DNA from 2 places in the Peribacillus sp. NPDC006672 genome. Region 1 is predicted to be linked to the other one. Evidence: riboswitches for the same ligand, from Rfam matches in the RefSeq annotation. Region 1 holds a riboswitch; the other holds the start of a gene.
The links. Region 1 has a riboswitch for cobalamin ahead of ACQKKK_RS05995 (ABC transporter substrate-binding protein). Riboswitches for the same ligand answer to the same signal wherever they lie in the genome.
Positions count from the first base shown of each region.

Region 2: it holds a riboswitch for cobalamin, as region 1 does, so the genes downstream of both, ACQKKK_RS05510 (ribonucleoside-diphosphate reductase subunit alpha) here and ACQKKK_RS05995 (ABC transporter substrate-binding protein) in region 1, are expected to answer to the same signal.

Region 1 is NZ_JBNNOR010000003.1:20,719-25,351, forward strand. Features, by position in the region: tRNA gene ACQKKK_RS05985 (tRNA-Arg) at 9-82, opposite strand; gene ACQKKK_RS05990 (polysaccharide deacetylase family protein) at 280-1,173, shown strand; cobalamin riboswitch at 1,260-1,435, shown strand; gene ACQKKK_RS05995 (ABC transporter substrate-binding protein) at 1,594-2,565, shown strand; gene ACQKKK_RS06000 (FecCD family ABC transporter permease) at 2,528-3,583, shown strand; gene ACQKKK_RS06005 (heme ABC transporter ATP-binding protein) at 3,590-4,633, shown strand, end outside.
Region 2 is NZ_JBNNOR010000002.1:432,510-437,142, reverse strand. Features, by position in the region: gene ACQKKK_RS05510 (ribonucleoside-diphosphate reductase subunit alpha) at 1-2,293, opposite strand, end outside; cobalamin riboswitch at 2,432-2,611, opposite strand; gene ACQKKK_RS05505 (manganese-dependent inorganic pyrophosphatase) at 2,905-3,834, shown strand; gene ACQKKK_RS05500 (hypothetical protein) at 3,934-4,080, opposite strand; gene ACQKKK_RS05495 (SulP family inorganic anion transporter) at 4,166-4,633, opposite strand, start outside.

The DNA.
Region 1 (4,633 bases):
AACTTTAGCGTCCCAGATAGGAATCGAACCTACGACCTACAGCTTAGGAGGCTGTCGCTCTATCCTGCTGAGCTACTGGGACATATAAAAAAGTCGACGACTTATTTATTATATTTCTTATAGGCAAACTTTTCAAGTTAATAGCAATAATTATTATAAAAAAAATCATCTAGCCGTATAGGGGGAACCCAGCGCTTGTGTTTCCTTACCTTTCATTAAATGGAATACTTTATTATTTCCTGGTTTTCTGGTACTATTATGCTAGAAAAAATTAGGAGAATGATAGTGGGGAATAATAAAGTTTTATGGATGGTGACGCTGCTGGGGATTTTAATTTTACCAGCATGCTCACAAGGGATTTTAGAGGGTATAGGCACAAAGACGGCTGCGCCGATCACGGAAGATAACATTGAAGTGGCTGCAGCAGCGGAGAATGACACTGGGCAGGATTCGGAGGAAGAATTATATCCTGAACGAATCGATACGAGAAACTGGATAATAGCTGAGTCCGCGGTACAGCTTCCAATATTGATGTATCATAGCATTTCTGAAGGCAATAATCTTCGGGTACCAAAAGAGGAATTCCGATTGCAAATGGCTTGGCTTCGGGAAAATGGTTACTATACATTATCCCCTGAAGAAGCATTCCTCGTTTTAACCGAAAATCGGATGCCAAGTGAGAAGTGTGTCTGGCTTACTTTTGATGATGGCTATACAGATAACTACACGGACGCTTTCCCTATACTAAAAGAATATGATATGAAAGCGACTGTCTTCATGATCGGGAAGTCCATCGATAAAGGTCATCACCTGACTGAAAAGCAAATGGTTGAGATGAGAGGGAATGGGATTTCAATCGAAAGTCATACGATTAACCATTTGGAGCTGAACCGCATGACGGCAGAGCAGCAAGAAGCGGAAATGGTCCAGTCAAAGGATCTGTTCGATCGTATCCTCCAACAGGAAACGACAGTGCTTTCCTATCCAGTTGGTCGTTATAATGAAGAGAGTCTCAGGCTTTCAGAAGAGGCTGGCTATAAGATGGCCGTCACTACTGAACCTGGAGGAGCTTCAAGGGACCAAGGGATGTATGCCCTGCATCGAGTTCGGATTTCACCCGGATTATCAGTCGGTGGGTTCGCGTCGCTGATAGAAAATGCTTCAAATCATTGAAGATGGACGGTGCATTTCGAACTTGTTCAGAAAAATCATATAATAATCGATTCTTACATGGTGTATAATGAAGGCAGTGAAAATTATATACATATGAACGATTTGGTGTCTTAATGACTTAAAAGGGAAGCTGGTGAAATGCCAGCGCGGTCCCGCCACTGTATATGGGAGCTGACGGCTATGTACCACTGTATTGGGATATGGGAAGGTGCCGTTGACGATGACCATGAGCCAGGAGACCTGCCAAGATTCGTACACCTGTAACCTACGCGGATGGGAAGGTGTGTGGCAGACCCTAAGAGTCCGTAATTATATTGTTGCCATACAAGCATCTTCCGTTTAACGGGAGGTGCTTTTTGTTTTGGGGGCATCTTCCGAGATTATTAGGTGGGAAGAAATTAAATGAAAAGATTGTGGGGAATGAAAATGAAAAAGATTTTTGGTCTGATATTGTTGATGTTGCTTACTGCAGGCATGATGGTTGGCTGCAGTGACGCTACTGATGAAGGAAAAGAAAAGCAGCAAACGAATCATGCTCAACACAAAGCTTTCCCGATTACGATTAAAGATGCAACTGGGGGAAAAGTTACGATAGAACAAAAACCGAAGAAAATCGTGTCGTTGATACCAAGTAATACGGAAGTGGTCTTTGCACTTGGTTTGGGTAAAAAGGTCGTTGGTGTTTCCGACAATGATAATTATCCGGAAGAAACGAAAAAAATCGAAAAAGTTGGCGGAATGGAAATGAACACGGAGCTGATTGTCTCATTGAAGCCCGACCTTGTTCTTGCCCATGCATCAAGTGCCCATAATTCGAATGAGGGTTTAAAGCAGCTTAAGGATGCTGGAATAGATGTCCTTGTAGTCAATGATGCACAAAGCTTTGACCAAGTCTATGAGTCTATTGATATGATTGGGCAGGCAACGGGAGAACATGATAAGGCAAAAGAAATCGTTACGGATATGAAAATGAAGCTCAAGGATATTCAGGAAAAAGCCAAATCCGTTAAGGAAGCGGATAGGAAGACCGTTTTTGTTGAGGTTTCGCCATCACCGGAAATATTCACACCTGGAAAAAATACTTTCATGAATGAGATGCTTCATATTATTTCAGCGGATAATGCTGCTGCTGAATTGGACGGTTGGGCAAAAATTGATGAAGAGTCGATCATTGCTGCAAATCCTGATGTCATCATTACAACGTATGGTTATTATACGAAAGATCCAGTTAGTGAAGTGACGGGCCGAAAAGGATGGCAAGATGTAAATGCCGTTAAGAATGGCCAAGTCTTTGATGTCCATTCTGACTTGGTGACCCGTTCCGGTCCACGCTTAATAGAGGGAGTAGAGGAACTTGCCAAATCAGTCTATCCGAACCTATTTGACAACTAAATGGACGTTTGCTTATTTAATTGCGTTGTTATTTTTGTTAATTGCAATGACGATAGGCATTTCCTTTGGTTCGGTGCCAGTACCGATTCCCGTACTTATACAAATAATCGGCAAGGAGATTTTTCATTTACCGGTTTCTGCTGATTCTGATGTGATGCTTACGAATATCGTGATGAACATCCGCTTGCCGCGTGTGTTGCTTGCGGGTTTGGTTGGGTCATCACTTGCGATTGCGGGTGCGGCTTTTCAGGGACTGCTCCGGAACCCGCTCGCTGATCCTTACACATTAGGTATTTCATCTGGAGCATCGGTCGGCGCTGTATTGACAATATTCTTGAATATATCACTGCCATTCATCGGTTTATATACTCTTCCGGCATTGAGCATCTTATGCTCAGTGCTCACGATGCTCTGCGTACTGACTTTTGCAAAAAAAATGGATCGATCGATGAAAGTGGAAACGATCATTTTAACGGGAATCATTTTCAGCTCGTTTTTAAGTGCCTTCATTTCATTGATGATTGCGCTGACGGGTGATGAATTAAGACAAATCATCGGCTGGCTGATGGGAAGCGTTTCCATGCGTGGATGGAATTATATTGCAATCATTTTGCCGTTTTTTATCATTGGTTCGTTGACCTTGATCATGAATACAAGTGAATTGAATGCAATGACTTTCGGGGAAGACCGGGCAAAACACTTAGGTGTGAATGTTAAGCGGCGGAAAATGTGGATCTTGATAGCCGGTTCGACATTGACAGGGGCAGCCGTTGCCGTTTCGGGGGCGATTGGCTTTGTAGGATTGGTCATTCCTCATTTGGTCCGAAAGATTTGGGGACCTGACCATAAACATTTGCTTCCGTTGTCATTGTTGATAGGAAGCGGATTTTTAATATTGGCGGATTTTGTGGCACGAACGATCATTGCCCCATCGGAACTGCCAATCGGGGTGATCACCTCACTTATCGGGGCACCGGCATTTGCGCTGATTTTATTAAAGAGACGGAGAGAAGGGTAAAAACGGATGCTTGAAGTAAAAGGGTTAACAGGTGGATATGACAACAAAACTGTTTTGGACTCTGTCTCTTTTGATGTACATAAAGGGGAATTATTCGGTATCCTTGGTCCTAATGGCAGCGGAAAAACGACGCTTTTAAGTATGCTTAGCGGCGTGCTTGATTATAAGGGCGGAAGCGTACGGATAAGAGGTAGGGATTTGAAGGAATATTCATCAAAACAACTTGCACAGGTCATTGCCGTGCTCCCTCAACATTCCTCATTAGCTTTCTCCTATACAGTAAAAGAGACGGTCTCACTTGGGAGATATGCCCATCAAACAGGCTGGTTCCATAGTTGGTCCGCAGAAGATGAAACGATCGTCCAACGGGTTATGGAACAAACGGGAGTAGCGGATTTCCAGGATCTTCATTTTGAACGATTATCAGGAGGGGAGAGACAACGGGTCTTGCTGGCACAGGCACTTGCCCAAGAACCGGAAATTCTTTTTTTGGATGAACCTACGAACCACTTGGATCTTTCCTATCAAAAGGACCTTCTTGATCTTATGAGAAAAATGGCAAAAGAACAGGAGTTAACCGTTATTTCAATTTTTCATGATTTGAATTTGGCTGGATTATATTGTGATCGGCTTATGTTGCTTGAAAAAGGGCAAATTCAGGTTGTTGATGTGCCGAATGGAGTGCTCCAACAGGAACGGATTCAAGGTGTATATCATACGACGATCGAAAAACATCCACATCCCGCACTTCCGAAACCTCAAATGTTCATCGTTCCGGAGAAGCATGGCAATGACACTATCCCATTGGAAATTGACGAATCATATCTGACAGTGGGACCTGAGATGATTCAATTGAATTCTCCGATTCCGCTTAGAACGATGTCTTCTGGAGTGACCGGTTCGGGTACGGGCTGGCATAAATATTTCGTGAATAGGCATGTCCACCATGATTATAACTGCGAGGATCATCATGTTGAAATGGCCGGCTATTTAAAAACTCATGGATTTGAACCACAAGAAACGGTGGGGATGATGACAGCCGTCTTTCTC
Region 2 (4,633 bases), on a different contig from region 1:
TAGAACAGCTTTCGCAGGCATTGTCATATTCGGAAGAAGTCGAACGAACATAATACGTTGATTTCAACCCGGATTCCCACGCCGTTAAATGGATATCCAATAGGACCTTCGCTTTGATTGTGTTGTGTACATACAGATTAAAGCTGATTGCCTGGTCAATATGGCGTTGGCGGGCTGCATTTTGCCTGATGCTCTCCAGTTGGTCCAAATTAAAGCGGGTCTTTTTATAATATTCATACGTATTTGGCGTCAAGCCTGGTGCGGTCACCTTGAATTTGAAGTTTTTCTTTTCTTCGTAAAATTCAATTTCATACAAAGGATCAATTCCATCCGTTGAATTACCGATCTTAGCAGTCGATGAATTGGGGGCAATAGCCATTAAATATCCATTACGGGTACCGTGTTCCTGCACATTTGCTTTTAAATCCATCCATTTTTGATCTGTATAGTCACGAAGTTCGAAATATTCCCCTGTATGCCAATCTGATCCTTCGAAATATGGGTAGGATCCTTTTTCCTTGGCCAACTCGTTGGATGCTTTGATTGTTAAGTAAGCGATCTTTTCGTATAAAGCATCGGCATAGTGAACAGCCTCATCCGATTCCCAATAAATATTCTGAGTGGCAAGTAAATGATGCCATCCAAACGTTCCTAAACCAATTGCCCGGTAACGTTTGTTCGAGATGGATGCTTGCTTGACCGGAAGATTATTCACATCAATGACGTTATCCAGCATCCGGATCTGAATGGGAATTAACCTCTCCAAAACATCGCTGCTCACCGCACGGGGCAAGTTAATGGATGATAGGTTGCAGACAACGAAATCGCCGCTTTTACGGACCACAACGACATCTCCATCTTCTGTTTCATATTCATCCGTGATCGTCGAAGGGCTTAAGTTTTGAGCAATCTCCGTACAAAGGTTAGAACAATAAATCATGCCTTTATGTTTATTAGGATTCTTCCGGTTCACTTCATCGCGATAGAACATATATGGTACGCCTTCTTCTAATTGAGAAATCATGATGCTTTTCATGATGTCCATCGCATTGATTTTTTCAAAGCTATAGTTTGGAAGTGTACCATTTTCTGCGGCCTCGACAGCAAGTGCATAATGATTCCTGAAGCTTCCTTCGCCTTTCTTCTCGTCATAAAGATCTTCAAGTGAGAATCCAAGGGTTTGCTTGACGGTATGCGGATCGAAAAGATACCATTCTTTTCTGTCGCGTACAGCCTCCATGAACAAATCAGGAATACATACACCTGTAAAAATATCATGGGCTTTTAATCTGTCATCCCCGTTTTGCGTCTTCAAATCAAGGAAGCTCATGATATCTTTATGCCAGGCATCCAAGTAAATCGCGATGGCACCTTTACGTTGCCCCAATTGATCGACACTGACAGCTGTCTGGTTGAATAGTCGGATCCAGGGAGTAGTGCCGGAACTGTTTCCAGAGAAACCTCGGATATCAGAACCAAGCGAACGAATCTTACCAACGTAAAGACCTACACCGCCGCCGAATTTTGATACTTTTGCGGCATCGTAGTTAGATAGATAGATGCCGTCAATGGAATCTTCAATTGCGTCGATAAAACAAGAGCTTAACTGTCCATGCGTTTTACCTGCATTGGATAGAGTAGGCGTCGCAACAGTCATATAAAGGTTGGACATAGCCCAGTAAGCTTCTTTTATAAGTTGAAGGCGATGCTCCGTTTTTTCCATTCGCATGATTTCCATCGCGATGATCATGAAGCGCTCTTGAGGCAGTTCGTAGACCTTGTCTTTTTTGGGGCGGGCTAGGTAGCGATCGTTTAATAAGTAGATGCCTATGTAAGAAAATAATTTATCCTTTTCCGGGTCGATCACCGAACCCAATTCCTCAATTTCCGCTTTCGTATAAGAAGCTAGCAGTTCTGATTTATAAATGGGATAACGCTGGCCTTCTGAAAGTTGGGAGAGTTCCGTGATCAGTTCATAGAACGGGCCATAACTCATGCCTTCATAACCCCGATTGGCCTGTGCATCCCTATACATCGTATTCAATAGTTCTGCTGCAGCAACAAACGTCCAATCGGGAGCATCTATATCCACACTTTCAAGAGCGAGCTGAATCAGTTTTTTTGATGCCTGTTCATCGGTTGTGTCACTTTTGCGATCAAGCCATTTTATAAAACGCTTTTTGAACTTTTCCATATCGAGACGGCCTTCGAATTCCTTTGATAACATCTCAAGCTGGATTGAATTCGTTTCGGTGTCATTTTCGCTTATGGTAGAGTTATATGTTTGAGTCATTAATAATCCTCCTTGTAAACTTCCGTTAAAATAAAAAAACCGCCCAATGGATTGAGCGGATCAAACGATAGAATAAAAGAACCATGAAAAAATAGCCATTATACTATCGTTTCATCATCTCAATCCCCGAAGAATAAGAAACGTGAAAAAATCAAGGCAGGTCTCCTGACTCATGATCATCCTACTTTGAGTCCTTCCCATATAGAGAGCTATACAGTGGTTTCTCATTTCGTCACATTTACAGTTGCGGGGACAGTTCCGGGTTTACACCGGATTCCCTTTTCAGCCATCACTGGCACCTTGGATTATAAAATATTCTATATATAGTTATTATTGTTGTTTATGTAATCAATATCTAGTATTTCTGCTTATATTATCGTAAGCCATATACGATGATAATTCAACTAATATATTTGAAAAAAACCAACCCTTATCTATTGACAAAGTGAATGTAGAGGGATAGAGAATGAAAGATTTTATTGGGGAATGGGTAATTCGAGCACTGAATTTACGGGATTTTGTGTTAAAATAAAGTGTATAGTAATGGTGACTCTCCCTTATTGCGATAAGGGGATTCGCGGAAAAATATTTATGAAAAAGGAGATAAAATCTTGGAAAAAGTATTAGTTTTTGGACATAAAAACCCGGATACAGACACAATCTGTTCAGCAATCGCTTATGCAGATCTTAAAAAGCAGCTAGGAATCAACGCTGAACCAGTTCGTCTGGGTGAAGTGAATGGTGAAACTCAATATGCGTTGGACCAATTCAAATTCGAAGCTCCCCGCCTTGTGGAAAAAGTGGCAGGGGAAGCGGATGGCGTAATCCTGGTCGACCACAACGAACGCCAGCAAAGTGCAGAAGATATTGACCAAGTCCGTGTGCTGGAAGTTATCGACCATCACCGTATCGCTAACTTTGAAACAAGCGATCCTTTATATTACCGTGCGGAACCAGTTGGCTGTACGGCAACCATTTTAAATAAAATCTATAAAGAAAACGGCATTGAAGTCCCTAAAGCAATCGCCGGACTTATGCTATCTGCCATCATTTCCGATTCTTTATTGTTCAAATCCCCGACATGCACAGATCAAGACGTTGCAGCAGCTATGGAACTGGCTGATATTGCAGGAGTCAACGCTGAAACATATGGCTTGGAAATGTTGAAGGCGGGAGCTGACTTGAGCGACAAGACGATTGCCCAGTTAATCACTCTTGATGCAAAAGAATTCTCCATGGGAATGGCTAAAGTGGAGATAGCTCAGGTCAATGCTGTAGATCCAAACGAAGTTCTTGCTAAGCAAGCCGAAATAGAAGCAGCCATTGAATCGGTCATCGCTGCGAAGGAATTGGATTTATTCCTATTCGTCGTAACGGATATCTTGACCAATGATTCTGTGGCCTTGGCTCTTGGAAAAGCGGCTGATGCAGTGGAAAAGGCATATGACGTTTCATTGAACAATAACATTGCCGTCTTAGAGGGCGTTGTATCGCGTAAAAAACAAATTGTTCCGGTCTTAACGGACGTATTCAGTAAATAATATAGGAAAAGGAGTGCTCATTAAAAACTTTGGGCCCTCTTTTTCTGTACATCAAAAAAAGACTCAACCATCTATTTAAAGGTGTTTGAGTCTTTTTTCTTAATTTAAGGTTTCCTTTTCTTTTTCATAGGCGATGACAATCAATTCTTTATTGGCTTCCTCGGCGAGTTTGCTTTCAAAACTTTTCAGTTCATTCAATAAATCTGGTGACAGATTCGCTGCTGTATAATCCTGCTCGGATGTCATGCTTTTCGCTCCTTTCAAAAGGAAATATTTCATGTTATCTATTTTGTCGGTTTGAAAAGTTTCTATTCAGCAGAACTTTACTTCTTCAAGATATTTTACTTTCTGAGGTGGCGAGTTTTTCGAGCAATAACAAACTCTCCTCGTCTAGGCCTTGCACCTGGACAGGTATACCTTGAAGCTGATATTTAAGGACAACCGTATCAACAGCGCCGACTGCAGAAGCATCCCATATTTTAGAATGGGAAAAATCAATGATGACCGCTTCGGCTTTTTCCTTGAAATCGAACTTAGAAACAAAGTCCTGAACCGAGGCGAAAAATATTTGTCCGCTGATACGATAAGTGATTTTCTTAGCATGGATGTCTTCCGTTTTCTCAACAGCCACTTTAGAAATTTTAGCCGAGAAGAAAATCATGCTCAATAGCACTCCAGCAAAAACCCCTTTTGATAAGTCATGCGTATAAAGAACAATGAGGACTGTCACGATCATCACGGCTGCATCCGTCCTTGGAGCCTTGTTGAGCCGCTTTAGGGAAGACCAGTCAAAGGTCCC